DNA from 4 places in the Aerococcus sanguinicola genome. Region 1 is predicted to be linked to each of the others. Evidence: predicted binding sites of a transcription regulator. Region 1 holds the regulator's gene; each other region holds the start of a gene.
The links. Region 1 encodes Rex, which represses fermentation and respiration genes when NADH is low (regulators of the CRP and FNR family bind a similar motif). Its sites were predicted from a motif close to TTGTGAANTANTTCACAA; they were not measured.
Positions count from the first base shown of each region.

Region 1 (7,552 bases):
TCTACAGCTAAGCCATTCCAAGACGGAAAAGCAGCCTTAGCTGCAGCCACTGCATTGTCCACATCTTCGGCATTACTGGTTGGAACTTGGGCGATCACTTCTTCACTTGTTGGATTAATTACATCGGTATATTGACCAGACTTGCTGTCTACCCATTCACCGTTAATATAGTTTTGATAGGTCTTCATCAAAAAAGCCTCCTTCAGCTTGCTGTTAAGGGTTTACAGTTCCCATTATCAAGTAATTGACTGGAGAATTCAAGTCAGAGGGGTCCAAAAAAGCTCCCCGAAATCAGGGAGCTTGAGGTCTAAATTGAAACTTAGTTTAGATAAATTTTCCTGCGAATTCAGCGAAGGCTTTACCAGCACTTGCTAAGAATTCTTTGGTATCTTCTGCTGTAATTTCACCGTTTTCACCGATGTAATCAGCAGAGTTTCCAATGTAAAGTTCAGGTTGTTGCATAACTGGCATATCTAAGAAAACTAAAGATTGACGGAGGGTATGGTTAGCGATAGCACCACCGATACCTGCTGGTGATTGTGATGCAACAAGAGCTGGCTTGCCTTCCCAAACGCTTGAACCATATGGACGAGAACCTAAGTCGATCGCATTCTTCAAGCTCGCTGGAATGCTACGGTTGTGTTCAGGAGTCACGAAGATAATCGCATCTTGAGCACGCACTTCATCACGGAAACGCGTATATTCAGCAGGTTGTTCAGCTGCTTCATCATAGTCTTGGCTATAGAGTGGAAGGTCAGCTGTTTCGATAAAGGTCACTTCAGCGTCACTTGGTAAACCTGCCACTAATCCTTTTGCAATGGCTTCAGAAAATGAATTCTTACGAATTGATCCTAAAACTACACCATATTTTGCCATAAAATAAATCTCCTTCTTTCTTTTATACTTTTGACTTAACAACTTATCTTATACTTCTATGATAATAGTTCAGTTTCGAAACTTCAAGGCAAACGACTCGAAAAAAGATTTTTTGTTGGTATTTAAGATCACATTTTTATTTCTAGAATTAAAGAATAAGCAATTTTTCTTTAATCAGCTAATCTTGAGCAGGAGTGGAGCTTTGAATTTGATCGTTAGCCATGTCTAAGCAAGCAATGTGAATTACGTATAGTAGGCGTTAGCCGTACTAGACGTTTGAAGCTCGCTAGGCGAGAGACCTTGGCTCGAGCCGGTGCCATGGCTCTTTAACGATCAAATTCAAAAGCGGAACGTATGCTCAGCAACGCAGCTTAAAAAAGAAGCAAGAACCCCCTTGCGAGAGTTCTTGCTTCTTCTTTAATCAGCGGCTTAGTACATGCCACCAGCCATAGCACTTGGATCAACTGCTGGTGCTTCAGGTTCTGGCTTATCCGCAACAACACTTTCTGTTGAGAGGATAAGACCGGCAACTGAGCCAGCATTTTGTAGGGCTGAACGGGTTACCTTAGTTGGGTCAACAATCCCTGCTTCAATCATATCTACCCATTCATTGTTTTGGGCATTGAAACCAATACCTTGGTCTTTAGAACGGAGGCGTTCCACAATAACTGAACCTTCTAAGCCAGCATTTTCAACAATTTGGCGGAGAGGTTCTTCTAAGGCGCGTGCCACGATACGTGCACCTGTGGCAGCGTCACCTTCCAGCGCTTCTGTTGCTTTTTCAACTTTATCTTGAACATTCATGAGAGCAGTCCCCCCACCAGCAACGATACCTTCTTCAACCGCTGCACGGGTCGCATTCAAGGCATCTTCAATGCGGAGTTTACGTTCTTTTTGTTCAGATTCAGTTGCAGCACCGACTTTAACAACGGCTACCCCACCAGCTAATTTAGCTAAGCGTTCTTGGAGTTTTTCACGGTCATAGTCAGATGTGCTTTCTTCGATTTGTTTACGGATTAAGGCAATACGTTGTTCTAATTGTTCCTTATTGCCGCCACCTTCAACAACTGTGGTATGGTCCTTGGTTACAGTAACGCTACCAGCCTTACCTAAGTGGTTGATGGTTGCGTCTTTCAATTCTAAGCCGAGATCTTCAGAGATCACTTGCCCCCCCGTTAGGACAGCTAAGTCTTCTAGCATTTCTTTACGACGGTCGCCGAAACCTGGTGCTTTAACAGCAACTACATTCATGGTCCCGCGTAATTTGTTCAGTACTAAGGTTGGAAGAGCTTCCCCATCCACATCATCAGCAATTAAGAGCAGTGGGCTACCTTGTTGTAAGATTTGTTCAAGGAGAGGAAGGATATCTTGGATATTTGAAATCTTACGGTCTGTTAAGAGAATGTATGGATTTTCCAAGCTGGCTTCCATTTTTTCATTGTCTGTTACCATATATTGGGAGAGGTAACCGCGGTCGAATTCCATCCCTTCAACCACGTCTAAGGTCGTATCGATAGACTTAGAGTCTTCAATGGTAATCACACCATCTTCGCCAACCTTGCCCATAGCTTCAGCAATCAGCTTGCCGACTTCTTGGTCACCAGAAGAGATCGCAGCAACGTTAGCAATGGCATCTTGAGATTCCACTTGAACAGAGTTTTCCTTCAAGCCTTCAACAGCTGTCCGGATTGCTTCGTCGATCCCGCGGCGAACGCCAACAGGGTTAGCACCAGCGGTCACATTCTTCAAGCCTTCACGAACAATGGCCTGGGTTAGGATCGTTGCAGTGGTGGTTCCGTCACCAGCTACATCATTGGTCTTAGAAGCTACTTCAGCGACTAATTTAGCCCCCATGTTTTCGAAGTGGTCTTCTAATTCGATATCTTTAGCAATGGTTACCCCATCATTAGTGATCAATGGTGAGCCATAGCTTTGTTCGAGGACAACGTTACGTCCCTTAGGCCCTAAGGTAATCTTCACCGTATTCGCTAACTTGTCCACACCACGCACTAAAGCTTGACGGGCATCTTCTGAAAATTTAATATCTTTTGCCATTAAAATTCATGCTCCTCTCGATACACAAGTAATGATTCAATCTTTAAATTTAATTTTTGATCTAGTCTTCAATAACAGCGACAATATCTTTCGCTTTTAAGATGAGGTATTTTTCACCAGCATATTCCACTTCATTGCCGGCATATTTTTCAAATAAGACAAGGTCATCTTTCTTAACTGGACTTGTGAAATCTTCTGTTTCATCAGCAACTGCAATAACACGTCCCACTTGGGATTTTTCTTGGGCTGCAGATGGTAGTATAATACCAGACGTTGTTTTTTCTTCTTGTTCTTCAAGCTGAACAATCACACGTTCATTTAAAGGTTTTAACATAATTCACATTCCTCCATCAGTTCCAAAAAACAATTCACTTTTTATCGTTAGCACTCACAACTTCCAAGTGCTAACTTACATTTATTATCTTAAAACATTTTATTTTAGAATGCAAGTCTTTTGTTGACTTTTTTTGACCTTTTAGTTTTTCTTTAAATTTTTCCGCCAAAATAGCTGATCTCACTTGTCTTTTAGCCATATTTTCGTTACATTACATATTACGATGCAAGATTAAAAAGGAGTGTTGCTATGTCTTTACAATCACTAGTCATGAATATTGTGCTAAAAATCATCCTTGCTGGCCTCTTCCTCTCCCTGGCTATTTCAATGGTCAGTGAAAACGGTTGGTCCTTCCTTCCCTTCATTAATATTCTCTTAGCAAGCCACGATATCTTCCAAAGTATCCAGTTAATTCGAGCCTACCGAAGAATCAAAAACCTATAAACCAGGTAAGTGGTCTTAAAAGAAATTAATCGAAAAGTGCCTCAAAGAGAGCTATTTCGCTCCTTTGAGGCACTTTTTTGATCACTTATATTAAGCTGATTTCTTAATGGTGGGTCACATAATAAATCAAAGTCTGTAATTCATTGGCTAAATCCACAGTCTGAACAAACATGTCTTTAGGCACATTGAGCCGACTAGCTGAGAAGTTTAATATTCCCTTGACTCCAGCTTCTTCAAGTTGTGGCACCACGCTTTGGGCGGCATGACTAGGGACCGCTAGAATGACAATATCAATTTGACGGGCTTCTAGCTGGTCGACGATCTCGTCCATGCTGTAGATTGGCACCCCTTCGTGGATCTTACCGACCTTCTCTGGATCAATATCGAAAGCTGCATTAATATGAACATTATTAGATTGCTTAAAGTTATAAGAAATTAAGGCATTCCCCAAATTCCCCACACCGATCAGAGCGACCATGGTGAGCTGGTCTTGGCTCAGTAGGCGGCTGAAAAATTCAATTAAATGATCAATTTCATAACCATAGCCCCGTTTGCCCAAAGTACCAAAATAAGAAAAATCACGTCGGATGGTAGCACTGTCGACTTTTACTGCATCAGAAATCTGTTCGGAAGAGACACGATCCATCCCCATTGCCTTGAAATTCTTCAAGCAACGGTAGTAGATTGATAAGCGCTTAGCTGTTGCCTTTGGTATCTTTTTCACTAGAATCCCCCCTGTTTGTTCAATTGTGAAAAATAGAATAGGAATATTTTACCAGGATTTCGACTTCGTAGCAAATCTAAAACTTTAATTTAAGCTTAAGCCGAAGCCATAAGTGTAGCTATTTCCCGCACTATCTTGATAGGCATAAGCGCGGTCCATATACTTGTCCTTATCGTAGCCCGGTACATCATTAGGGGAAGCACAAATACCTTCATCATTAACCGCAATCACGTCATCATTGGCGGGTAGGGTTAGAGGCAGTTTCCCCTTGGCAGGGCAGGCCCCTGTATAGACATCAATGATGGCCTGGATAAAGCTATTAAAGCTGGCAGTTAAGGCGTCAGCTAGAGGCTCTACATTCTCCAAGATAAATGGCAAGTCGAGGTTGACATTAATAATCGTATGGTCAACCGCTGCTTGGATGGCCTTCACCCGGTCGAGGTCCACGTTCGTTGCTTGGTGGATCTGTAAGTCCAGATAGCCTGAAGTGGCTTCGAAGTAAGAACCCGAGATTGGTTCTAAGAAGAGTAGGGCAATATCGGCTTCGTGGTAATCCGTCACCAGGTCAATCTGTGGGAAGGTCTTGCGGATCTGCTCTAGTAATTCTTGGTTGAGTTCATCTGTATTACCGAAGATTCCTTGCTTGCGGCGACTGGCCATTTCCTCTTCATTATAGACCTTGGTAAAGATTTCCGCATAAACTTTCTTACCCGCTAACTTGTCCTCAGTCAGAGGCAAGAGCTCTTGGTCATTCTTCAAGAGAACCACCGATTCCTGGTGGGCCTGGTAGGCTACTTTGCGGCTGTCTGCCGTATTGGTGATGGCTTCTGCCTGGTCAGTATCTTGGTAAGGATTCTCGAATAAGCCGAGAGCAAAGAGCTCCTTCAAAGTGCCTTCCAAGCGAGCATTCACCGTCTCTTCATCGACCAAGCCCTGGGTCATAGCTTCCTCAAAGGCTTCAACCTCTGTGGTCCCCGAGACAATATTCGTCCCCGCCTTGAGCATCTTAGCTACCCGCTCCGGCTTAGTTAGGTCTTCAACACCCCAGGCACAAGCATCCAAGACTCCTGTATCTGAGTTGATATAGCCCTTAAAGCCTAGGTCATCACGCAAGAGCTCTTGGAGGAATTGACGGTTGTAAGCAAAAGCCACATCCTCTTCAAAACCTGCTTGGAAGGGTTCTTGGGGCAGGTTGGATTTTTCCTGGCTAGGAATCGCATAGTAAGGCATGATCGAGCTTGGTTGGTGCTTAATAGCTGCCTTGAAGGGTGGTAAGTGGTAGGTCTCTAAACTATTAGGAGTTGGGTAAACATTAAATTTCCCTTCTTCGTAGTGGGGATCGAAACCGTTCTCCCGTGCACCGCCGCCTGGGAAGTGCTTGATGGTGAGGGCAACACCCTGGTCGTCTAAGTCCTCTCCTTGGTAGACTGGGATAATCGTTTCAGCAATTTCTGAAATCTGTTCGGGGTTCTCGCCAAAAGTTCCCGACGTTCTAACCCAGCGAGGATCCGTCGCGGTATCTACCATGTACATATAACCCTTGCGAATGTTGTTGTGCCAGAATTCCTGCTTACCAATTTCAGCAAAGGCCTTGATCAAAGGAATATTGCGAGTCGCTGCCAGACCCAGGGTACCAGGGAATTGGGTAAAGCGGCCGATCGCTGACTCCGCATTAAAAGTAGCCTCATTGTTTTCGTTCTTGGAGTTGGACAAAACCACTAAGGGAATCCCTAAGCGACTTTCCTCGACCATTTCCTGCATGGTATTGACCCAGGTCACAATCTCTTCCGGCTTGGCATTCTCTCTTAAGATAATATGCCGGATTTGGAAGTCTTCTAAAAGCGTTGAGGTCGGGTGCTCATGCTTAGGATGGGGATACTGGATCTCCTTATCGGCTTCGTTAATGACCCCATTATGGCTGGTTGGTTCACCTTCTTCAGCTGAAATTCCCATGGGCTTGTCAATGAGGACCATCATACCGGCTTTTTCGCGGAGGTTCATCCGCCCGACCAAGTCCTTAGCCCGCTCTTCCGGGCTCAATCGCCAGTCTTCATAGGGATTGACTCGACCATCTTTATTATGGTCTTTGAAGCGTAAGCCATCGACTTCAACTTCTTCTAAGTGACGGCTCACTAATTTCCTTTGTTCCATTGAATCGCTCCTTATTATTTATTTGAATGATTTTAAGCACACCATAAGTCTATTTTAAGGGATAAAGTTATTTTTGCAAAGCCTTTCACAAGCTAAGCGAAATTTTGTTAGTCGTCCCTGTGGCGGAATTATGCTAAACTAGGAATAGTATTTTAGAAGGAGGCTAGACAATGATTCTTTTACAAGGTTCCAATTTAGCCCGACATTTTGGGGCTGAGACCCTTTTTGAAGACATTCAAATTACAGTTCAAGATAACAGTCGCATTGGTCTAGTCGGTAGAAACGGTACCGGTAAATCGACCCTACTGAAGATCCTAGCAGGCATTGAGAGTCCAGACCAAGGTACCGTTTCCCAGCGCAAGGGAACCCGGATTGCCTATATGGACCAGCACTCCGCCGTCAACAGCGAACGGACAGCCTATGAAGAGATGAAGAGCGTCTTCACGGAAGACTTGGCCTTGATTGACCAGGCCAATGAAGCGGCCATGGTCCTGGCCGATGAAGCTGTCATCCAAGACCCTGATCGCTATGAACAAGCACTGAAGACCTATGACCAGCTCCAAGAAGAAATCAACCAGCGCAACGCCTATAGCTATGATTCGGAGATCCGCATGGTCCTCCACGGCTTCCGCTTCCCCGAGGATATGTACGACCAGCCCATTTCACAGATGTCTGGTGGGCAGCGGACCCGGTTGGCCTTAGCCAAGGTGCTCCTAGAGAAGCGGGACATCCTGATCCTGGATGAACCAACCAACCACTTGGATATCGATACCCTCAACTGGTTGGAAGGCTACCTGCCCAAGTATCCCGGCGCCCTCTTGATCGTCAGCCACGACCGCTACTTCCTCGACCATGTCACCAACGAAACCTATGAAATGACCCACCACGGCATCGAACACTATGCCGGAAATTATAGCTTCTACTTGAAGGAAAAAGCGGTCCGCCTAGAGACCCAAATGAAGGCCTAT
Region 1 covers NZ_CP014160.1:1,220,662-1,228,213, reverse strand. Annotated here, with positions in the region: gene AWM72_RS05480 (aldehyde dehydrogenase family protein) at 1-188, opposite strand, end outside; gene AWM72_RS05475 (NADPH-dependent FMN reductase) at 325-876, opposite strand; gene groL (chaperonin GroEL) at 1,306-2,931, opposite strand; gene AWM72_RS05465 (co-chaperone GroES) at 2,993-3,265, opposite strand; gene AWM72_RS05460 (hypothetical protein) at 3,515-3,709, shown strand; gene AWM72_RS05455 (redox-sensing transcriptional repressor Rex) at 3,813-4,439, opposite strand; gene AWM72_RS05450 (glycoside hydrolase family 3 protein) at 4,518-6,584, opposite strand; gene AWM72_RS05445 (ABC-F family ATP-binding cassette domain-containing protein) at 6,755-7,552, shown strand, end outside.

Region 2 (7,552 bases), 760 kb from region 1:
CTCGGTCAGAAACTGCCAGATCGCAAGAGAAGATGCAGTATCTCGGTTAGAAACTGCCACATCGTAAGAGAAGATGCAGTATCTCAGCAAGAAACTGCCAGATCGCAAGAGAAGAGGCAGTATCCCAGCAAGAAGCTGCCACATCATAAGAGAAGAGGCAGTATCCTGGTTATTCGCTATCAAATCCAGAGGGCTAATCATTTACAAACGGCATTAACGGAAGGAATAATGCCGAATCGCGACTCCAAACGGCATTAGCAAGTGAGATGATGCCGGATTGCGACTCTAAATGGCATTAGTAAAGGAGATAATACCGGTTTCTAGCCAGTAGCGTCCTTTTGATCAAAAAATATGCACCTAACAGGTAGACTAACGCTAATCAAGGCAGCGTCGTTTTTTATTGGGGCTGGAAGGGATCTGTGCTATACTTTAAGCAAATTATCCAATGAAGATGGAGGGGTTGTGTGTTAACAGGTAAACAGATTGCAGTGGTTGTGACCGGGGGGATTGCGGCTTATAAGGTGCCGGGCTTGGTGCGGCGCTTGATCAAAGCGGGGGCTTCGGTGCGAGTGGCCCTGACGCCGGCTGCGGAGCGCTTCGTGACGGCAGAGACCTTGGAAGTTCTGACCAAGTATCCGGTCTTAAGAGAAGGGGTGGCCTATCCTGATCCGGTGGCCCATATTGCCTTAGCGGACTGGGCGGATGTGAGCGTGGTGGTGCCGGCGACTGCCAACAGCCTGGGGAAAATGGCTCAGGGACTGGCGGACAATGAGGCACTGAGCAGTCTCCTGGCCAACCAGGGCCCCGTCGTCTTCGTGCCAGCTATGAATCATAAGATGTGGGCGAATGCGGCGGTCCAAAGAAATGTGGCCCGCCTGAGAGCAGATGGGCATTACGTCCTGGAACCTGGCTATGGCTTCCTGGCTGAGGGCTATGAGGGCAAGGGACGGATGCCGGAGATTGAAGAAATTCATGCGGGCATTGAGGCCTTCTTCGCCTGCCAAAATCTGGACCGGCCCCTGGACCTGACTGGCCAACGCCTAGTCATCAGCGCCGGGGGAACGGAGGAGCCGCTCGACCCCGTCCGCTACCTGTCTAATCGCTCGTCGGGAAAGATGGGCACGGCCCTCGCCCATGTGGCCCTCCTAGCTGGCGCTCAGGTGACCCTGGTTCAGACGCCCTCAGCGCAAAGCCTGCCGGCCCTGCCTGGCATTACAACCCGCCAGGTCACGACCGCCCAAGAGCTTTACACGGCCATGCATGAGGAGATCCAGAGCGCGGACATCCTCGTGATGGCGGCGGCTGTGAGCGACTACCGGGCAGCCCAGGCTTCTGAGCAAAAGATTAAAAAACAGGACCAAGCCCAGGGCCTCCAGCTCGATTTAGCGGAGAATCCAGATATCCTGGCCAGCCTGCCTAAAGACCAGGCCTTTGTGATCGGCTTTGCGGCGGAGACCCAGCATGTCGTGGACTATGCCCGGCAGAAACTAGAAAAGAAAGGCGCTCATATGATTGTCGCCAACGATGTCAGCCAGGCCGGGATTGGTTTTGCGAGTGAGGACAATGCGGTCCAGATCGTGACCCCGACGGACGTCCTAGCAGTAGCCAAGCAGTCCAAGTATGGCATCGCGGCCCACATCTTAGCTCAAGCCCTCAAGGAAAGAAAATAAGCACTAAGCACAAGGAGGTTCTTTTGTATGAAGACACTCAAAGCTTTGAAAGTTTGTAATTTCTTACCACTGATTTACTTTGGACTCCTAGGCCTGGCCTTCGCTGGCCTGCCCGCTGTGGCTTCGCTAGTTGGCGAAGGCGGCTTCATGGATGGCTGGATTGGTCTAGCCTTCACCTTAGCTCTGGGATCCGGCTTCTCTATGGCCATCTGGACCCTGGTCAGCCTGACCTTGACCGCCTGGCTCCTCCTTCGAGGCAAGAAAAATAAGCACCGGCCCCTCTACCGGCAGGGCCTCCTCAGTCTAGTCCTGGCTGGCCTGTATTTTGCTAGCTTCGGTATTGTAGACCGACTCTTAGCGATTTTTGGCCAAGACCAGACCTGGCCCTTGAACCTGGTTTATTTTGTGGTCCTCATCTTTAGCCTCATCCTAGCTTGGCCCCATAACCGCGCCATGTAGATACAAAAGAAAACAGCCTTCCCCCAATCGCTAGTCTGATTGGCGGAAGGCTTTTAGTTTGTTTAGATGAGTTAAATTTTTTTCAAAGGCGCTAAACGGCTGTGTAGCCCCCGTCGACCTTGACATCTGAGCCGGTGATGAAGGAAGCGTCGTCGGAAGCGAGGAAGAGGATGGCAGCAGACACTTCATCCACTTCACCCATGCGTTTGATGGGGTGCATGTTAGCCAATTCTTTGCGGATTTCTGGGGCAACGGTTTCGGTCAGTGGTGTATTAATGTAGGCTGGGCAGACCATGTTGCAGCGGATGCCTTGGTCAGCATAATCGGTCCCCACTTGCTTGGTCAGCATTTGGATGCCGCCCTTGGTTGTGGCATAAGCAGTCAGGCCTTCACGCGCCACATGGGAGTGGATAGACCCGATATTGACGATGGACCCACCATTGCCTTGTTTGAGGAATTGTTCAACCGCGAATTTATTCGCATAGAAGGTCCCGTCGAGGTTGATCGAGCGAACTTTTTTATAGTCTTCGACAGAAAGGTCAGCAATCTTCGCTTCAATATTGATACCGGCATTGGCCACCACACTGTCCAACTTGCCGTACTGGTCGACAGCCGCCTGGATCATCTTGCGGTTGTCTGCTTCTTGGCTGGAGTCAGCATGGACAAAAATCGCCTCGCCGCCAGCTTCTTTGATCTCGTCGACCACACGTTGGCCCTCTTCGTCATTAATGTCAGCCACCACAACTTGGGCAGATTCTTCGGCAAAGGACTTCGCAGCCTTCTCACCAATCCCCGATGCAGCGCCAGTGACAATGACGACTTTATCAACAAAACGATTATAAGACATAAAACATTCCTCCTTAGTTTACATAGGGTGTTTTCATTCTTACATCCTACATTTTCACCATAAAATAGATTCTTCCGATTTTAAAATGTTTTTAATTGGAAATAGTTTACACCTATATATGGAAAAGAGATTAAGCGTGTTTGGAAATAGTTAGCTGCCCTCTGTTAGCAAGTAGGCTGGCGGGAACTTGCGAATGCGGCCTTCATTAACAAGTCGGGCAGCGGTAACTTCTTTTTTTAGCGGATGACTCTGTTCGCCGTCCGCTCTCAAATGCCTGATTGATCCCTTATTATTGAAAATTTATTGAAAGGACTATTGGAAGAGCTATCGGAACCTGTCAACCCACAATTAAGACGCGCGAGTGTGAGTAAAGGAATGCCAACATTCAATCGGACAGGTCGAGTGTGGCTTGCTACAGAAGAACCCACACTCGCAGCTTCTAAGTGAGGCTTGCTAGCCACCAACACACAATCGGATCCCCCGAGTGTGGATTAGTAAATAGGAAGACACACTCGTAAGACCCAATTGTGGCTTGAGTAGATAAAATAATCTCCACAAGACGGCCCCGCCGTCTTGAACCTTAACAAAGCTAATATTCAAATTAAAAAGCAGAACAGATGCTCACCCCCCCATTAAAAATCATTGCATTAAAAAAGCTGGAGTGAAATCCAGCTTTTTTATCGGTCACAAAAGTCAGCGTACTGACTTTTGTCACATTCTATAATTGGGTTTGAATTGGCCCTCACACCTTGTCTAGTCGGGTTCGCAAAGGCAGAAAAGGAGTGACTTCAGCAAAAGGGAACGACCGGCTAAAGCCGCTCTTATCCCTTTGCCTCCAGTCATCCTTTTCTGAACGCCTTTGCTCACACCCTGTCTAGTCGGGTTCGAGGATGCAGAAAGGGCTCCTCTTCATAAAAGTCCGTCGAAGGCCTTCAGCCTTCTCTGTCCTTTTACTCCAGAGCTCCCTTTCTCCCGCATCCTCTCACACCCTTTCTTAAAATTCTTCCCCTAATACAAATGAGTTCTGGTCGAGGGAGAAGGGGGCGTCTTGGTTGATGTGGTCGTAGTAGAGGATGCCGTTGAGGTGGTCGATTTCGTGTTGGAGGACGATGGCGGGGTAGCCTTTGAAGCGTTTTTTGTGCTCATTGCCTTCTAGGTCTTGGTAGCGGAGGGTGATGCGCGCATAGCGGGGCACATAGCCGGGGACGTCTTGGTCGACGGACAGGCAGCCTTCGCCACTCGGTAGGGCCACTTTTTCTAGGGAGTGGCTGAGGATGCGCGGGTTGCAGACGACTTCTTCCATTATAATCTTGCCGTCTGGATCTTCCAGGTCAGGGATGAGGACGGCAGTCATTTGCTTGGAGACATTGACTTGGGGAGCAGCCAAGCCGACGCCTGCACGGAGGCCGTATTTTTCAGCGATTTCTTCATCTTGGCTGTTGTGCAGGTAGTCCATCAAGTCTTGGGCGAAGGCGCGGTCCTCGTCAGTCAGAGGGAAGGTCACTTTCTCAGCGGTTTTGCGCAGGGTGGGGTGGCCGTCCCGGATAATATCATCCATTGTAATCATATTGGTATAACATCCTTTCTAGTCTAGTAAATGTCTTCCCCTCATTATACCGTTAAAGCCGGCAAATGTTTAGCGCTTTTGCTTAATATTTAAGGCGAAAAAAACAGCTCAGGAAAAAGCTTTCAAAAGATATACTCGTGTAAACGCTTTAAATAGGCTGTTTTGACCCTTACCCCAGATCAGACTATAACAGATTGCCCAAAATGATTAGTACAGATTGATGATTTAATTTACAAATAAGAACAAAAACCGCATTTAAAGGCCTGAGATCATCGACTTATCTTGGAAATAAACTTTGTGAAAAAAGGCTCAAAGTATAGAAAAGACAGCCTTTTCATTAATTTTTCTGTACTATAAAAGAACTTTTGAGCCTTGAAGCTATAAGACTTGCTTTTTATGCGCTAAAATGATACTTTATAACAGAGGGCTGCGTTTGATTGATACAGAATCGAATGCACTTGATTTAAAACTGAAAGAATTTTTATTATAAGAGAGGAATGATTATAAATGGCTAAACAACCAGTAGATTATGCTGCGCAGTTGGAAGCAATTGACGAGCTTTTCCCAATGGTTCGTATCTTAGACGAAGAAGGGAAAGTCGTTAATGAAGAGATTATGCCTGATTTATCAGACGATGAATTAGTTGAATTAATGAAACGGATGGTGTTCTCTCGGACGCTTCACGAACGTTCAATGGCTTTGGCTAAGCAAGGACGTTTAGGTTTCTACGCACCCACCTATGGCCAAGAAGCTTCCCAAATGGCCAGCTCTTACGCTTTTGAAGAAGGTGACTGGTTATTCCCAGGCTATCGTGACGTTCCTCAATTAATCGCTAAAGGCTTGCCTATCTACAAGGGCTTCCTCTGGTCACGTGGACACGTTGAAGGGAACGACTACCCTGAAGACTTACACGCTATGCCACCACAAATCATTATCGGTGCTCAATTAATCCAAGCCATGGGTAATGCTGTTGGCCAAAAATTAAATGGTTCCGACAATGTGACTTATGTCTACACTGGTGACGGTGGTTCATCCCAAGGTGACTCTTATGAAGGCTGGAACTATGCAAGCCGCTACAAAGCACCAATCGTATTCTTCATCCAAAACAACGGCTTCGCTATCTCAACCCCACGCGAAAAACAATCCGCTGCTAAGACCTTAGCTCAAAAAGCTGTTGCAGCAGGTATCCCAGGGGTACAAGTTGACGGTAACGACGCCTTAGCTGTTTACGCTGTGGCTAAACAAGCCCGTGAATATGCCGCTGCTGGTAATGGTCCTGTCTTGATTGAAACCATCACCAACCGTTTAGGCGCTCACTCAACATCAGGTGACAACCCTAAACTTTACCGGACCGATGAAGATATCGAACTATGGACCGGCCGTGAACCTCTCTTACGTATGCGTAAGTTCATGGAAGACAAGGGTCTATGGAACGAAGACATGGAAACTGAATATGTTGACCAAGTGAAAGATGAAATCAAAGAAGCAATTCAAAAGGCAGAGGCTGCCCCACAACAAAAAGTTTCTGATTTCTTGAAGAATATGTTCGAAAACCCTGGTCAAAACATTAAAGAACAAATCGAACAATATGAAGCAAAGGAGAGTGAATAAGCATGGCTAAAAAGAACAACCGCAACAAAACAATGGTTGAAGCCGTTACAGAAGCGTTAGACCAAGAAATGGCACGCGATGAAAAAGTCTTAATCTTTGGTGAAGATGTAGGTAAAAACGGCGGTGTATTCCGTGCCACAACAGGCTTATACGACAAGTATGGTGAAGACCGTGTCAGCGATACACCTCTATCCGAATCAGGTATTGGTGGTTTAGCCATTGGTTTAGCTCTTCAAGGCTTCCGTCCCGTTATGGAAATCCAATTCTTCGGTTTCGTATTCGAAGTGATGGACTCAATCTCTGGCCAAATGGCACGTACCCGCTACCGTATGGGTGGGACTCGCCATATGCCTATTACCGTTCGTTCACCATTCGGCGGTGGCGTTCACACGCCTGAAATGCACGCGGACTCCCTTGAAGGCTTAATGGCTCAATCTCCAGGTTTGAAAGTGGTTATCCCATCAAGCCCATACGAAGCAAAAGGTCTCTTGACTGCTTCTATCCGCGACAATGACCCAGTTGTCTTCTTAGAACACATGAAACTTTACCGGTCATTCCGTGAAGAAGTCCCAGAAGAACAATACGAAATTGAATTGAACAAGGCCAATGTTGCCCGTGAAGGTAATGATGTAACTATCATCGCTTACGGCTACATGGTACGCGAAGCATTGAAGGCTGCTGACGCCCTTGAAAAAGACGGCATCTCAGCTGAAGTTATCGACTTACGTACCGTTCAACCTCTTGACATGGAAACTATCGGGGCTTCTGTTGACAAGACAGGCCGCGTGGTAATGGTTCAAGAAGCCCAACGTCAAGCTGGCGTGGGTAACCAAGTGATTGCTGAAATTTCACAACGCAATATCTTGAGCTTACAAGCACCTATCCAATTCGTATCTGCTGCAGATACTGTCTTCCCATTTGGTTTAGCCGAAAACGTTTGGTTACCAAATGCCGAAGATATTCAAGAAGCAGTGAAGAAAGCAACTCAATTCTAATAGCTTAAGGACGCTTGGTAGCGGTTAGGGGAACTTAACCGCTCTGAGCTTTATCATCAAATAAGGACAGCTTTTGAACAGGTATTGAGAGATAGAAGGGAAGAAATTCAAACTATGGCTTATATTTTTAATATGCCCGATGTCGGCGAAGGTATGGCAGAAGGCGAAATCGTTGCATGGGACGTCAAAGTCGGCGACGAAGTTCAAGAAGAAGATACACTCGTAGAAATCCAAAATGATAAATCTGTTGAAGAAATTACTTCTCCTGTTACAGGGAAAGTAACCAAGCTTTACTATGAAGAAGGCGACTTGGCAATGGTCGGCGAACCATTGATCGCATTCGAAGGGGAAGGCTTAGAAGATAACGAAGCAGAAGCTGCTCCAGCTTCAACCCCAGAATCCC
Region 2 covers NZ_CP014160.1:462,258-469,809, reverse strand. Annotated here, with positions in the region: gene coaBC (bifunctional phosphopantothenoylcysteine decarboxylase/phosphopantothenate--cysteine ligase CoaBC) at 465-1,670, shown strand; gene AWM72_RS02135 (hypothetical protein) at 1,698-2,129, shown strand; gene AWM72_RS02130 (SDR family NAD(P)-dependent oxidoreductase) at 2,221-2,976, opposite strand; gene def (peptide deformylase) at 3,971-4,543, opposite strand; gene pdhA (pyruvate dehydrogenase (acetyl-transferring) E1 component subunit alpha) at 5,051-6,154, shown strand; gene AWM72_RS02115 (alpha-ketoacid dehydrogenase subunit beta) at 6,157-7,149, shown strand; gene AWM72_RS02110 (2-oxo acid dehydrogenase subunit E2) at 7,264-7,552, shown strand, end outside.
Region 2: a site for Rex is predicted at 4,839-4,856, ahead of pdhA (pyruvate dehydrogenase (acetyl-transferring) E1 component subunit alpha). Genes of this name have one in related genera too.

Region 3 (7,552 bases), 530 kb from region 1:
TAGGCAAGCAGACAAGCAGCATGATAATAGCATAAGTCAAGTAGGACATCCGCCAACCCACTTCCTGGATCAAGAAAGTGAGTAATTGACTAAAGATAATACCACCAACACCTAAGCCAGCGAAGGATAGACTTAAGGCAGTCCCTTTTGATTTGACGAACCAATTATTAACCAGCATGGATACTGGAATAATCGTCGTGGCTGTGTACCCAAAACCAACAAAAATAGATAAGAAATAAAAAACATAAATATTTGGTGCAAAGCCATACAAACCATAAGCAATGGCATAAACGAGAATACCAATCAAATAAAAACGTTTAAAATTACCACGCTTAGCAAACATTTGAGAGACAAAGGGTGATACAAAGATCCCCATGCCTAAAACAATTGAATTCACAATTGCAAAAGCACTATTAGCAATACCAAACTCCTCAACCACATGTGGTTGGAAAAGATTAGCAACTGCGACAGAGGCTGGTCCCATACAGGCTAGGATTAAGATGGCCCCGAGGACAATCCACCAACCATAAAATAATTTACCTTTTTCCATTAAATTCCTCCCATTTCAAATTCATTACTTATTAACTATAGCAGATATTTATCAATTTGTTTGATTTTTTCAGGAAAATCTTTGATTTTAACTAATATTCTTATCATTTCAAAGCAAAAGTGTGCAAAAAGGAGCATATTAAAAGATAAAAACACCCCCAAACAAGCCTCAAGAGACTTGTTTGGGGATGTTGAGATGCTTTGACCAGGATGCTGGCCAAGCCTATTACATGGACCGGTAACCTTGGTAGTCATCGACTTTCAGGATACGTTTAGCGTTGGCTACGCGGTCTTCTGTTGGTGGCTCCACACCTTCAAGTTTATATGGAATGCCAAGTTCATGGTACTTATAAACTCCCATGGTGTGGTAAGGAAGGATTTCAACCTTTTTAACGATATCACCTAGACTCTGGATAAAGTCAGAGAGCCCCTGTAGGTCTTCGTCAAAGTCCGTCCGCGTTGGTACGAGGACATGGCGAATCCAGATAGGCTGACCTTTTTCCTGCAAGAAGCGGAAGAGGTCTAAGATATTCTCATTAGGTGCTGTCGTTAGCTTGAGGTGACGTTCAGGATTAATTTGTTTCACGTCCATCAAGATCAGGTCTGTATATTCCAAAAGTTCTTCAAACTTAGCCAACCACTCTGGCTCGCGGGTGAAAGGCCCCCCCCAAGAATCCAGAGTTGTATGAACACCATGCTTTTTGCACAATTTGAAGTATTCAATTAAGAAATCAATCTGTAATAATGGTTCTCCCCCAGAAACGGTTACGCCACCCTTTTTCCCCCAATATGGCTGATATTTGACAGCTTCTCGGAAGAGCTCTTCGGCCGTATAAGGCGTTCCCGCATTAATCTTCCAAGTATCTGGGTTATGACAGAATTGACATCTTAAGCGACAGCCCTGCATGAAGGAAACAAAGCGAATCCCAGGACCATCTACAGAACCAAAACTTTCAAGAGAGTGGACATAGCCAATTGTTTCTGTCATCATGATTCCTCATTTCATTACTTAAGTCGTCGAGCTTACATCCCTTCGTGCATGGTACGGTTAATAACTTCTAATTGTTGTTCGCGAGTCAATTTAACGAAGTTCACCGCATAACCAGATACACGGATGGTTAATTGTGGGTATTCTTCTGGGTGATCCATCGCGTCAAGCAAGGTATCACGGTCGAAGACGTTAATGTTTAAGTGGTGGCCACCTTGTTTAGAGTAACCGTCTAACATTGACACTAAGTTATCAATCTTAGTTTCTTCATCACGACCTAAAGCCTTAGGTACGATTGAGAAGGTGTTAGAAATACCGTCCATTGAGTAGGTGTATGGTAATTTAGCCACTGATGAAAGACTTGCTAAGGCACCGTGTGAGTCACGTCCGTGCATTGGGTTAGCCCCTGGTGCAAAGGCCACGCCGGCTTCACGGCCATCAGGAGTTGACCCTGTATTCTTACCATAAACGACGTTAGAAGTGATGGTTAAGATAGAAGTTGTATGGACAGAACCACGGTAAGTAGGTGTCTTACGGATCTTAGTCATGAATTTCTTCAAGAGTTTAACCGCAATTTCATCAACACGGTCATCATTGTTACCATATTTTGGATAGTCGCCTTCGATTTCGAAGTCAACAGCTACCCCATTTTCATCACGGATTGGTTTAACTTTAGCATATTTAATTGCTGAGAGTGAGTCAACCGCTACGGAGAAGCCAGCAATACCTGTTGCCATGGTCCGTTTAACATGGGAGTCATGGAGGGCCATTTCCAGGCTTTCATAGGAGTACTTATCATGCATATAGTGGATCACATTTAATGTATTCACATAGAGTTTGCAGATCCAGTCCATCATGTCATCGAATTTGTCAATCACTTCATCATAGTCTAAGTATTCACTATCGATTGGTTGGTAACGAGGTCCAACTTGTACTTTAGAAATTTCGTCTACCCCACCGTTAATAGCGTAAAGTAAAGTCTTAGCTAAGTTAGCGCGGGCACCGAAGAACTGCATTTGTTTACCAATTTCCATAGCAGACACGCAGCAGGCAATCCCATAGTCATCACCGTATTGTGGGCGCATAACTTCGTCATTTTCATATTGGATAGAGCTGGTCTTAATTGAAATTTCCGCACAGAATTCCTTGAAGCCTTGTGGTAAGTCTTTAGACCAAAGAACAGTTAAGTTTGGTTCTGGAGCAGTACCCATGTTCTTCAGGGTTTGTAGGTAACGGAAGCTGTTCTTAGTTACTAAGGAGCGTCCATCTAAGCCCATACCTGCAATCGATTCAGTTACCCAAGTTGGGTCCCCAGAGAAGAGTTCATTGTATTCAGGGGTACGTGCAAATTTAACGATACGCAATTTCATGATTAAGTGGTCGATGAGTTCTTGCGCTTCAACTTCAGTTAAAGTTCCGTTTTCAAGGTCACGTTGGATATAGATATCCAAGAAGGTAGACGTACGTCCGAATGACATTGCAGCCCCATTTTGTTGCTTAACGGCAGCTAGATAAGCTAGGTATAACCATTGGATAGCTTCGTGAGCATTTTCTGCAGGACGGCTTAAGTCAAAGCCATATGTCTTACCAAGTTCTTTTAATTCAATTAAAGCACGGTATTGGTCAGATAACTCTTCACGGTGTTGGATAACGTCTTGTGACATATCCATGCCATCACCATCGTTGAATTCTTGTAATTTTTCATCCATTAAGAAGTCAATACCGTATAGGGCAACACGACGGTAGTCACCGATAATCCGACCACGACCATAAGCATCTGGTAAACCAGTGATGATCTTGTTGTGACGAGCTTTACGCATTTCAGGTGTGTAAGCATCGAATACCCCTTGGTTGTGGGTCTTACGCCAATCGCGGAAGATATGAGAAATTTCAGAGTCAACTTCATAGCCATAAGATTTAGCAGCTTGTTCACTCATCCGAATACCACCGAATGGTTGTAAGGAGCGTTTGAATGGTTCATCAGTTTGAACCCCAACGATTTTTTCTTTATCTTTATCGAGGTAACCTGCATCATGAGAGGTGATAGTTGATACAATCTTTGTATCCATATCAAGAACGCCACCATTTTCTCGTTCTTGTTTGGTTAAGTCCATCACTTGATCCCATAATTCAGTAGTATTTTCAGTTGGCCCTTCTAGGAATGAAGAGTCACCCGTATATTCTGTATAGTTATTTTGGATAAAATCGCGAACATTAACTTCTTCCTGCCATTTTTTACCAGTGAAGCCTTTCCATGCTTTAGTCGTATCCATTATAAATTCATCTCCTTTTGTAATTAATTTCACAATATAACAGATCTGTCTCTAATTATAACAGCTTACCAAACAGATTGCTACACTTTTCACGTGGAAAATTATTAAAATTTAATAATATTTTATGGAAGCGCTTTTAATTTAAGGATATTAGCAAAAGGATTTGCCCCTAATCTTCAAATAGCGTAAAATATAGGTTAGCAAAGCAAATTTGCTTTGGTGAATAATAATGCTTGTTCATTAATTATTTTTAGGAGGAATTTTATAATGAAATTAGTTTTCATCCGTCACGGCGAAAGTGAATTAAACTTAGCCAATGTTTTCACAGGTTGGTTAGACCCTCGCCTCTCAGAAAAAGGGGTTAAAGAAGCTCAAAAAGCTGGTCAAGACCTTAAAGAAGCTGGCATTGAATTCGACACGGTGCATACTTCCATGTTATCACGTGCCATCCAAACGACTTATAATGTCTTAGACCAAATGGACCGTCTCTACTTACCCGTCAACAAAAACTGGCGCTTAAACGAACGTCATTATGGAGGCCTACAAGGCTTAAATAAAGCTGAAACCGCTGAAAAATATGGGGATGAACAAGTCCACATCTGGCGTCGTTCTTTCGATGTTCGCCCACCATTAGCTGAAGAAGGCATCGATGATCCACGCTATGCTGACTTAGACCAAAACCGTCTGCTTGCTGGCGAATGCTTAAAAGATACCCTAGCGCGTACCCTACCTTACTGGGAAGACCACATTGCTCCTGAATTAAAACAAGGCAAAAATGTTTTAGTTGTGGCACACGGCAATAGCCTCCGTTCCATCACTAAATACCTAGAAAACATCTCTGACGAAGATATTCCTTCAGTAGAAATCGCAACTGGTGAACCTATCGTTTACGATTTAGACGAAGACCTTAATGTTGTTAACAAAACTATCTTAGAAAAATAATCAGTAAGCTTTTAGAAGCTATAACAAAAGCCAGGTCAATCACTTCCTATAAGTTGATTGACCTGGCTTTTTATCTGTTCTATTCTTTACTGAAATGGCTAAACTGACTATTATAGAGCTGATAATAGAAGCCTTGGCGGGCGAGCAAATCCTCATGCTTGCCTTGTTCAACGATTTGCCCCTGGTCAAGGACGAGGATCACGTCAGCATTCTGAATGGTGGATAGGCGGTGGGCGACGACAAAACTTGTCCGCCCTTGCATCATCTGGTCAAAGGCTTCTTGAACCAAGGCTTCCGTTAAGCTGTCGATGGAACTCGTTGCTTCATCAAGTATAAGCATTTTAAAGTTCGTCAGCAGGATGCGGGCAATACAGATTAATTGCTGCTGGCCAGAAGATAGGTTGGCTCCAGCAACCTGGACGGGACTGTCATAGCCCTGGTCCATCTGCTCGACAAGGGGGTGGAGGCAGGCTTTTTTACTTGCAGCAATCACTTCTTCATAAGTCGCGTCAGGCTTGCCGTAAGCAATATTGTCGTAGATGGTCCCTTCAAATAGCCAGGAATCTTGGAGGACCATGCCGAAGAGCTGTCTCAGATAATTCTTGTCCAGCTGACGGCTATCCACCCCATCAATTAGGATACGCCCACTATCAAGCTCATAGAAACGCATCAAGAGATTAATCAAGGTCGACTTACCTGCTCCGGTCGGTCCGACAATCGCAACTGTTTGCCCCGCTTGAACTTCTAAGGAGAAGTCTTCAATCAATGGCTGGTCTTTCTGATAAGAAAAAGCGACTTGGTCAAAGCTAAGTTGCCCTTTAAAACTAGGGATCTGAGCAACTTGGTAAGAATTGCCGGCCTCTTCTTCTCCCAGCAAGTCAAAAATTCGCTCATTAGCAGCGAGGGCTGTCTGCATCTCATTCACCACAGCGGATATATCATTAAAAGGCTTACTGTATTGGTTGGCATAGGCGAGAAAACTAGAAAAAATCCCCACCGATAGTTGACCGGAAACAACTGCAAAAGCACCGTAGAGACCGACTGCCCCATAAACTAAACTATTGACCACCCGGGCTGAGGGATTGACGAGGGCACCGTAGAATTGGGACCAAATACCGGATTCGTGGAGCTCTTGGTTGAGCTGGCTAAAGTCTTCTTCCGCCTGGTCTTCATACTGAAAGCTCTTGACGAGCAGCTGGTTAGCTGCGAGCTCCTCTGTATAAGCATGGAGCTGGCCGCGCAAAGCTAACTGGGTCTGGAAAAAGCGATAGGTGCGGTTGGCGATAAAACTGGACACTGCAATCGACAAAGGCGTCAGAACAATGACAATTAAAGCTGTGCGTACATGGATAGATAGCATCATGACTAGCACCCCTATAATCATAGCGATACCAGAGAAAAAGTTGGTAAAACTTTGGACCAGACCACTTCCCACCAAATCGACATCGTTGATCGCCCGGCTGACTAAGTCACCATGGGCATGCTGGTCGATAAAATGCAAGGGCAATTTTTGCAGCTTTTTAAAAAGATCGATCCGCAAACGGCCCATGAGTCGGTAGCTCAGCTGGTTAATCAGCCGGTTCTGCCCCCACATAAAAAAGGCGGCGAGACCGGCACTGACCAAGAGATAAGCCAGCTGCCGGTATAAGCCAGCAAAGTGGACTTGCCCCCTGCCGACGACCTGGTTGACCGCTTCACCGATTTGAATCGGAATCAAAATTTGACAGGCAACGGATAAGCTAGCCAAAATTAGGATAAAGACTAAACTTAAGCTCTCCTTCCTTAAATAAGATAGAAGTGCACGTAAAGACCTAAGCAAGGGACTCGCCTCCTTCTACTAATTTTTGTGACTTGGCCATGGCATAATAGCTAGGACTCTGAGCAAGTAGCTCATCATGCTTGCCAACCGCTTCGACTTGGCCATAGTTTAAAACAATAATTTGGTCAGCTTCAAGCACTGAGGCTAAGCGTTGGGAAACCAATAAGACGCTAGCTGATTTTTGGGCAAGGGTCGAACGAATCCGAGCCTCGGTGGCAAAATCAAGAGCGCTCAGAGCGTCATCTAAAATAAGAAGACCGGCCTCCTTGACCAGGGCACGAGCGATTGTCAAGCGCTGGCGTTGGCCCCCTGAGAAATTTTTCCCGCCCTGACTCACTGGGGCATCCAAGCCCCCATCAAGCTGGCTGACAAAGTGAGCGGCCTGGGCGTCTTCCAGGGCCCGCCAAAGCTCTTCATCTGTTGCATCTGCCTTGCCCAAAAGCAAGTTAGAACGAATCGTCCCGGTCAAGAGGCTGGCACGCTGGGGAACCAGGCTGATCATTTGTCTAAGCTCAGTAAGGGCCATCTCTTGGGTATCCTGTCCATTCAAAAAAATCTGACCGCTTGACGGCTCATAAAAACGCTCAAGCAAATGAATCAAAGTGCTTTTCCCTGCCGCCGTAGGACCTACAATGGCATAAAAGCCACCAGGTGCTAAGTTTAGATCAATATTTTTAAGTACAGCTTTTTGGCCGTAAGCAAAGCTTAGCTGGTCGATCTTAATAGCAAGTGCTGGTTCTTCTGGGTGTACGGGTGGGTATTGACTGGGCACAGGATCTACAATACTTGGCTCAAGAGCTAGCAATTCATCCACGCGTTGGATCCCAGCTACCCCGCGACTGATCATTACAAGCACTTGGACCAAGACATTAAGGGCTAGAAGGATGGTATTCATATAATTGACAAGGGCAATCACTTCGCCTTGTTGGAAGGCCCCTCGGTTCACTAGCCCCCCGCCAAAATACAGAATAAGAGCAATCA
Region 3 covers NZ_CP014160.1:1,752,976-1,760,527, reverse strand. Annotated here, with positions in the region: gene AWM72_RS07835 (MFS transporter) at 1-550, opposite strand, end outside; gene pflA (pyruvate formate-lyase-activating protein) at 776-1,540, opposite strand; gene pflB (formate C-acetyltransferase) at 1,573-3,810, opposite strand; gene gpmA (2,3-diphosphoglycerate-dependent phosphoglycerate mutase) at 4,075-4,752, shown strand; gene AWM72_RS07815 (ABC transporter ATP-binding protein) at 4,832-6,571, opposite strand; gene AWM72_RS07810 (ABC transporter ATP-binding protein) at 6,564-7,552, opposite strand, start outside.
Region 3: a site for Rex is predicted at 3,828-3,845, ahead of pflB (formate C-acetyltransferase). Genes of this name have one in related genera too.

Region 4 (7,552 bases), 830 kb from region 1:
TTGTCCCCATATTGGAAGGTTTTATGATAGGTGAAGGGCGAGCTCGGATTGCGCCGAACCTCACTTAACAGGCAAGAGACTCCTTCCTGGTATTGGCTAGATGTATAGGGATTTTGCCGATGGGAGTAGACAGTATTTTTTTCGGAGACCGCAATCTTTAGGGCCTGGTGGTCTAAAGGATGGGTCTTGAGGTAATCCAAGATGTCGTCTATAGATAGCGAGATCTCTAAGCCCAGAAAATCAGCCCCTGCCTTCAAACGATCCAGGTGGCGGTCCAAAAAGAGGGGACAGCCTGCTTCGACTGCAATCGTTTCAAAGACGCCCATCCCGTAATAAAAACCATTATCTAAGTGAATCATTCGTCTTCCCCCTTTTCCTCTGAGCGTTTTTGGAAGCTTTGGACCAAGGCTTGCCCTTTCAATACGGTCTCCTCGTACTCGGCTTGGGGGTCGGACTCACAAGTGATGCCGCCACCGAGCCCCACTTCATAGCTGCCGGACTGGTGGACCAGGCTGCGGATGATGATGTTGAGCTTCATGTCCTGGTTTGGGCTAATATAACCCAGACAGCCGGTGTAGATGCCACGGGCGGAAGCTTCCAAGTCATCGATAATCTCCATGGTCCGCTGCTTGGGTGTCCCAGTGATCGAACCACCAGGGAAAGTGGCTTCTAAAATTCGCATTAAGTCTGTCTCAGCCGCTAGTTCGCCGACGACTGTTGATACTAGGTGGTAGACCGTGGCATAGGCTTCAACTTCAAAGAGCCCCTTGACCTTAACGCTTCCTGGTTGGCAGATCCGATTGAGGTCGTTGCGCTCTAAGTCGGTCACCATCAAGAGTTCGGACCGCTCCTTGTCTGCTTCCTGCAGAGCCTTTCGGTAGCCTTGGTCGACCTGGTCATCTCCCGTCCGCGGACAGGTCCCCTTGATGGGCCGGGTGGTGATTTGTCCATTTGCCACTTCGAGGAAGAGTTCCGGCGAAGAAGAGAGGAGCTGAAAGTCGCCAAAGTTAAAGTAAGCCGCATATGGAGCTGGGTTAAGCTGGCGTAATCTCAAGTAATACCTTAAGGGATCTTGCTTGGCAAGCAGCCAGATTCGCCGACTGAGATTAGTCACATAAGTATCCCCTGCTTCAATATAGTCAATGATTTCTTGAACATTCTTCATATAGTCTTCAGCTGAACAGTCCGCGATGACCTGGTCAATGCCCGCCCCCTCTGGAAGAATGGAGGCCTGTTTCCTGATAGTTTCAAAACGCCTCTCCCAGTCGGCAAAAAAAGACAAGCTCTCCTGGTCCTCATGCAGGCTGATTAAGGTCAAGCGGCCCTTGCTATGGTCCTCAACTAGGTAAGTCTCATAGAAAGTCCACACCGCATCAGGATAGCTTAATTCCTTCTCCTGCTGGCTAGCTAGGCCCTGCAAGCAGCAGCCAAAATCATAGGAGAAGTAGCCGAGGGCAGGATTGACTAAGGGCAGACCAGCAATCGTAAGCTTGTCCTGGGTGTCCAAACAGGCTTGAAACTCAGTAAGAAAGTCACCTGCTAGGGCTTGGTCATTCCGGTAAACTTGGCCTGCAACATCTTTTAAGACCAGTTTAGGCTCCAAGGCTAAGACTGAATACATCCCTTCCTGGTCTCGGCTTGAAGAATCCAGGAAGGCACAGGGTCCCTGGTCGGCTAAGTAGGCAAAAATCTGGTGCAAGTCAGGAGAGTCTTGATAATGTTTGTATTTCATAGTTTAACTCCTCCAAGCTTTGGCTAATTGAATAAAGCGAGCGAGAATCTCATGGCCATAGTCGGTTAAGACGGCCTCGGGATGGAACTGGACACCGTAGATACAAGCGTCAGGCTTGGCTAGGGCCATCAAACAACCGTCCTCAGTCCAGGCCTCTGCCTTGAGCTCTTCTGGCAAAGAAGATGGATCGACGCAGAGGGAGTGATAGCGGGTGACCTGAAAAGCCTGGGGCAAGCCCTCAAACAAACCTCGGTCCTCATGCCTTAAGCTATGGAGCTTGCCGTGTTGGGGACGAGGCGCGCGAACCACCTGGGCCCCGCTAGCATAGGCAATCACCTGGTGACCGAGACAAATCCCTAAGATAGGCAGTTTGCCCTGGGCTAGCTGGAAGAGGTCAAGTGAAGCTGTCGCATCTTCAGGACGTTTGGGGCCAGGAGAGATGATGAGGCCTTCATAAGCCGTTAGATCAAGAGCAACTCTCCTCTCTTCCAAGTCAGCGGCAGATAGGACTTCCAAGTCAGCGCCCAATTCCCTAAAGTAGGCGGCTAGGTTGTAAACAAAGGAATCGTAATTATCAATCATCAAAAACATGACGTCTCTCATTTCTATTGATTGGCGATGGTTGGCTGTGACTAAGAAATAATTATCAGAAAACATCCCCTGGTCAAATCCTAAAAAGACGCTCAGCTTTGGTCAGAGATAACAAGTCATCCTATCTGTGATTAAGCTGAGCGTCCTTTTCCCATCGCTTTTTATTTTTAATCATTATAGCATGCTAGGCGTATGGTAACCATTTCCTTTCGATTTATCTATTATTGGTCCCATTATGAAATCTTCTAGTCTTTTCCCTTCATCATTTCCACGAAAAATGTTAAAATAAGTATGTGAAATAATTAACATATAACAAGGAGGATTTCATATGAATCGAGTATTTGCGAGCCCATCTCGTTACGTTCAAGGAAAAGGTGCCCTGAAATCAGGAATTGACTACATTAAAGCCTTAACTAAGCGTCCTCTCCTACTCTGCGATGATACAGTTTGGGAAATTGTCGGGGAATCATTCCATCACTTCCTCAATGACCAAGGTTTGGAGGTGGAGCATGTGGCCTTCAACGGCGAAGCCTCAGTCAACGAAATTGACCGTGTCTCAGAAATCGTCACAGAAAAAGCCTGCGACGCTGTGATTGGCCTCGGAGGGGGTAAAACTATCGATTCAGCCAAGGCGATTGGAGATAACTCAAACATTGCTGTTATCGTCGTCCCTACCCTAGCTTCTAGCGATGCGCCAACCTCTGCTCTTTCAGTTATTTACAGTGATGAGGGGGTCTTTGAAGGCTACCGCTTCTATGATAAGAACCCTGACCTCGTCTTAGTAGATAGCAGCGTTGTCGTCCAAGCTCCTGCTCGCCTCTTTGCGGCCGGAATCGGCGATGCCATGGCGACCTGTGTGGAAGGTTTATCTGTTATTAAAGCCCAAGGTAAGACCATGGCAGGCGGAAAAGCTAGCTTAGCGGGCCAGGCCATCGCCGAAAAATGCCAGGAAACGCTCTTTGAATACGGTGAACTTGCCCTAGCTGCCGTTAAGGAACAGCGCGTCACCCCAGCTGTGGAAGCCGTTATTGAAGCCAACACTTTGCTCAGTGGCTTAGGCTTTGAGAGTTGTGGTTTAGCAGCTGCCCATGCGATCCATAATGGCTTTACTGCTCTCAGCGGTGATATCCACCACATGCAACACGGCGAAAAAGTCGTCTATGGCACCCTCACCCAACTCTTCCTTGAAAAGGCAGACAAGGCCATCATCGACCGCTTCATCCACTTCTACCAAGCAGTCGGTCTTCCGACCACACTTGCCGAACTCAAACTTGACCAAACATCCTATGAAGACCTGGTTAAAGTCGGTGAACTCGCCCTCCAAGACGGCGAAACCATCCATGAAATGGTCGGCGATTTCAGTCCAGAAGATATCGCAGATGCCCTCCTTGCCGTGGATGCCTATGTCAATAGTTTAAAATAAAACAATCGATTGCTCATTCAGCCTCTTACTTGCCGGTAAGGGGCTTTTTCATCGTCTGAATGAAAGTCTACCGTTCAAAAAAGACTGGTCCCAAAAAGACCAGTCTACAATTTCTCTAATATCAATCAGGATAAATCCTAAATTCCCCCAAAATTATACAACAGCTTATTACTCACAGATACTTCGAATGAAACCTTCTGCCTCTATGTCAAACAGCTCTAAAATATCTTTTTGTTTCCGATTTAAGCAATTAGCTCTCACTTGACCATCGCTTCTTTCAATGCGATAAATCTTATCTAGCTCTATCACTAAAGATTTAAAGGTTCTTACTGGAAGAAGTTCGCATGTTTGAAACATACGATAAATGTGCGCGAGTATAATTTCGGCAATAAAGCCAATGAAAAACTTAGCTTCAGTCGATTGCTGATGATGGGTCTTCAGTCGATAGAATTCCAGTTGATTCTTCATACTATCGTAGTGACTTTCAACTACGTCCCGACGCCGATACATCTTCAAAGCCTCTTCAGCGTCTAAGTCAGCCACATTAGTTAGTAATCCAAATAGACCACAGAGTTTAAAGGCTTCATTCACAGATTCTTCTTTGCGCTCATAACCGGTGATATATTTTTCATCACTGACCTTTACCTCAAAGTAAGGGTCTTTTTTCTTGCGCATCTTTTTGTGAACTTGCGCTTGAAGCGTCTCTTCTCTCTGGTTTAGTTCACTATCTAAACTCACAATATCTACCCCTCGTTTATCCATATCTAGGTAGATACTTCCTGTCAGTTCCCAGTCATTAATCGTAAGAGGGCCTTGAGTACCAAAACAATGAAGGTCCCCCATGTAATGAGCGAATTGCTCAACCTCTTGACCATATTCTAGTAACCAACTTCGATATAGTTTCTGCGACTGTGGAAACGCCATTAAAAAGGGAATGTCATGAGCCATCATGAAGTTAATGTTATCTGAAGTCAGAAAGCCTTTATCCATCACGATAGTTACAAGCTTAACTTCTAATTTTTCGGCTAACTGAATCATATCGACAAGGTGCGTCTTGTCAGGAATGTTCCCATCATAAAGTTCGTAAAATATAGGTAATTGCGCACTTTGAGAATAAAAGACACCAACGTTCACCTGCGGAAGATTCTCATGGTCTCGATTATATCCTCTTCCTGCTAATTCGATATCCTGACCATAAGTCGAAATACTGGTCACATCATAGGCCACATAGTCTCCTTCTCGAACGGTAGCTTGACGCCATAAGTCAAAAAAGCTCCAACGTTTACCTTTCTCAATGAGAGCGTAAAGCTTCCCTAGCTTTTTCTCTGATGGTGAACATAGATGAGGGTTGTAATGGGTTTCGTAGTAGTCATCCAGATACGTCATGGTGTTTCCTTGCGCCAACATATAGTAGGCTAGGCTTAAAATTTCTTCTCCCGCATCTTCAAAAACTTGACAGAGTATGCTATCCAGTGATAAATGTTTACTTAACTCTCTAAGGAAGCAAGTGAAGCCTGCTCGTTTGAAGGAGCTTTCTTCTGGTTCTGATGGTTGAGAACTAGTAAATAATTCAAAATAATTTTGATTAGGGAAGAATGTCGTTGGGTCTTCTTCATTGAGTTTACCAATAGCCACATCTTTATGGGTCCGCGTTCCGTTTTTGGTGACATAGTAGGATTGAACGTAATACACATATCGATAATTACCACTTTTTTTGATGGATACCCGTTTTTCTGGAAGGGGAATGGCAGATTTTTTCTTCATAGTTGAACACCTTCTTGTTGTTTATATTATACAACGAGAGAGAAAAACAATAGGATAAAGATGATAATATCAATCTTTATCCCATTATTTAATGAACTGTTGTATATTTCTGGGGGAATTTAGGATGGGAAAGAGGAAATAAGGCAACAAATGTTATTGTATGTATGCACTAACTCCTTTTGAATATAAATCGTGTATCAATGAAAACAATTTTTCAGAGGGTAAATCTTTTTCTCTGTTCAGCCATAAATGAAAGAGCGTTAATGATGTAGAGATGTGAAATTCTAACAAATATGGCATGATAGAAGTGTCTGAAATCATTTCAGTATAAACTTCTTTGATGTTAAATTCTTCTTTTATCTTCTCCAAAAACCGTATATTTCCATACTTACCTAATAATGCTTTTACTTCTAATTCTTTTGCTTCAAAAAGCTCATAAATGTGTTGAGGAGTATTTATATTTCGCTTTTCTAAGGATTGTCTAACATAGGTCAACAAATCGTTTTCTACATATTCCAGCAACTCATATATATCTTCAAAGTAATGATAAAAAGTGCTTCGGTTGTATCCTGCTAATTTTGTGAGTTTTTGAATTGAGATTTTTTCAATCGGCATTTTCGCATATAGTTCACAAAATACATCAACAAATCTTTGCCTTGTTTTATCTGTTATTTCTGGTTGTTTGTTCATATTTTCCCTTTCTGGTATCATGCAACAGATTTTCAAAATCTGTTTATTGATAGCTCTAATAATAAAAGATACAATTATTATACAACATGATGTTGCATAATAAAACAGCAACTTCGTAGAAAGAAGTAAACATATGAAAGCAATGATTTATACTAAAACAGGCGATTTAGATGTGTTAAAAATACAAGATATTCCAAAGCCTGTCCCAAATGACAATCAAGTTTTGATTGAAGTGAAAGCATCTGCGTTAAGTATAACTGATTATGAAAGATTTAAAACACTAACCTCGAATGTCCCATTTTCTACCAAAATGACATCTTTTGTTATGGGATTTATAGGTTCTCCGATAGGTGCTGAAATTTCTGGTATTGTCGTTGAAACAGGTAAAAATATTACTCATGTAAAAGTTGGAGATTGTGTGTACGGAAAAACAGCGGGAACATTTCCAAAAGGTGGTTTTGCCGAGTATGCTCTTATGGATAAAGAACGTGTTTTTCAAAAGCCCGAGAACCTTTCTTTTGAGCAAGCGTCCGCCATTTCTATATCTTTTGAAACCGCATTAGGTGCACTACGAAAAGGAAAGGTGGAAGCTGGAAAACAGGTAATGATTTATGGAGCTTCGGGTGGCGTTGGACTATATGCTGTTCAATTAGCAAAAGCTATGGAAGCAAACGTTACAGGCGTGTGCAGTACAAGAAATATGGAACTCGCAAAACAAATGGGCTGTAATGATGTTATAGACTATAAAAAAGAAGATTTTACCAAAGTAGGCAAAAAATTTGATGCTATTATTGGAATAAACGGGTGTAACCCTATGAAAGTTTATAAACAGCTTTTAAAGCCAAATGGTATTTTTGTGGGTGTAGGAGATTTAAAACAGGCGACAAAAGCACTTCTCCATTCGTTTGTTTCAAAAAATTTTTCTTATTTTGCGCTACCAATGAACCCACAAAAAGATTATCTTCCTTATGCAAAGGAACTTTCAGAAACGGGAAAGTTGATACCTTATATAGATAAGGTTTATTCTGTCAAAGATACAAAAGAAGCTATCCGATATATTATAACTTCTCATGCACAAGGAAAAATTGTTGTTACTATGGACTTTTAACTGAATATTTCATTTTTATAAGCTCGTACAGACATAACGTTTTGTACGAGCTTTTTCTTTCTCTTCTTTCCGTATTTCCAAAGGGTGAGGCTGGGACAAAAGTTCCGGCCTCTTTTTAAAAAGCGAACATTTTTCAAAAACGTGTTCCAAAAGTCAGGCCTGACATCCACTTCACGAACTATGTCCAATCGTTTACCAACGATTTCCCATAGTTCGTTCCAGTGGTTCAGGCCTGATCGACTTT
Region 4 covers NZ_CP014160.1:19,897-27,448, forward strand. Annotated here, with positions in the region: gene AWM72_RS00170 (aminotransferase class IV) at 1-359, opposite strand, end outside; gene pabB (aminodeoxychorismate synthase component I) at 356-1,732, opposite strand; gene AWM72_RS00180 (anthranilate synthase component II) at 1,736-2,323, opposite strand; gene AWM72_RS00185 (glycerol dehydrogenase) at 2,652-3,746, shown strand; gene AWM72_RS00190 (IS1634 family transposase) at 3,915-5,510, opposite strand; gene AWM72_RS00195 (TetR/AcrR family transcriptional regulator) at 5,664-6,200, opposite strand; gene AWM72_RS00200 (NAD(P)-dependent alcohol dehydrogenase) at 6,334-7,308, shown strand.
Region 4: a site for Rex is predicted at 2,615-2,632, ahead of AWM72_RS00185 (glycerol dehydrogenase). Genes of this name have one in related genera too.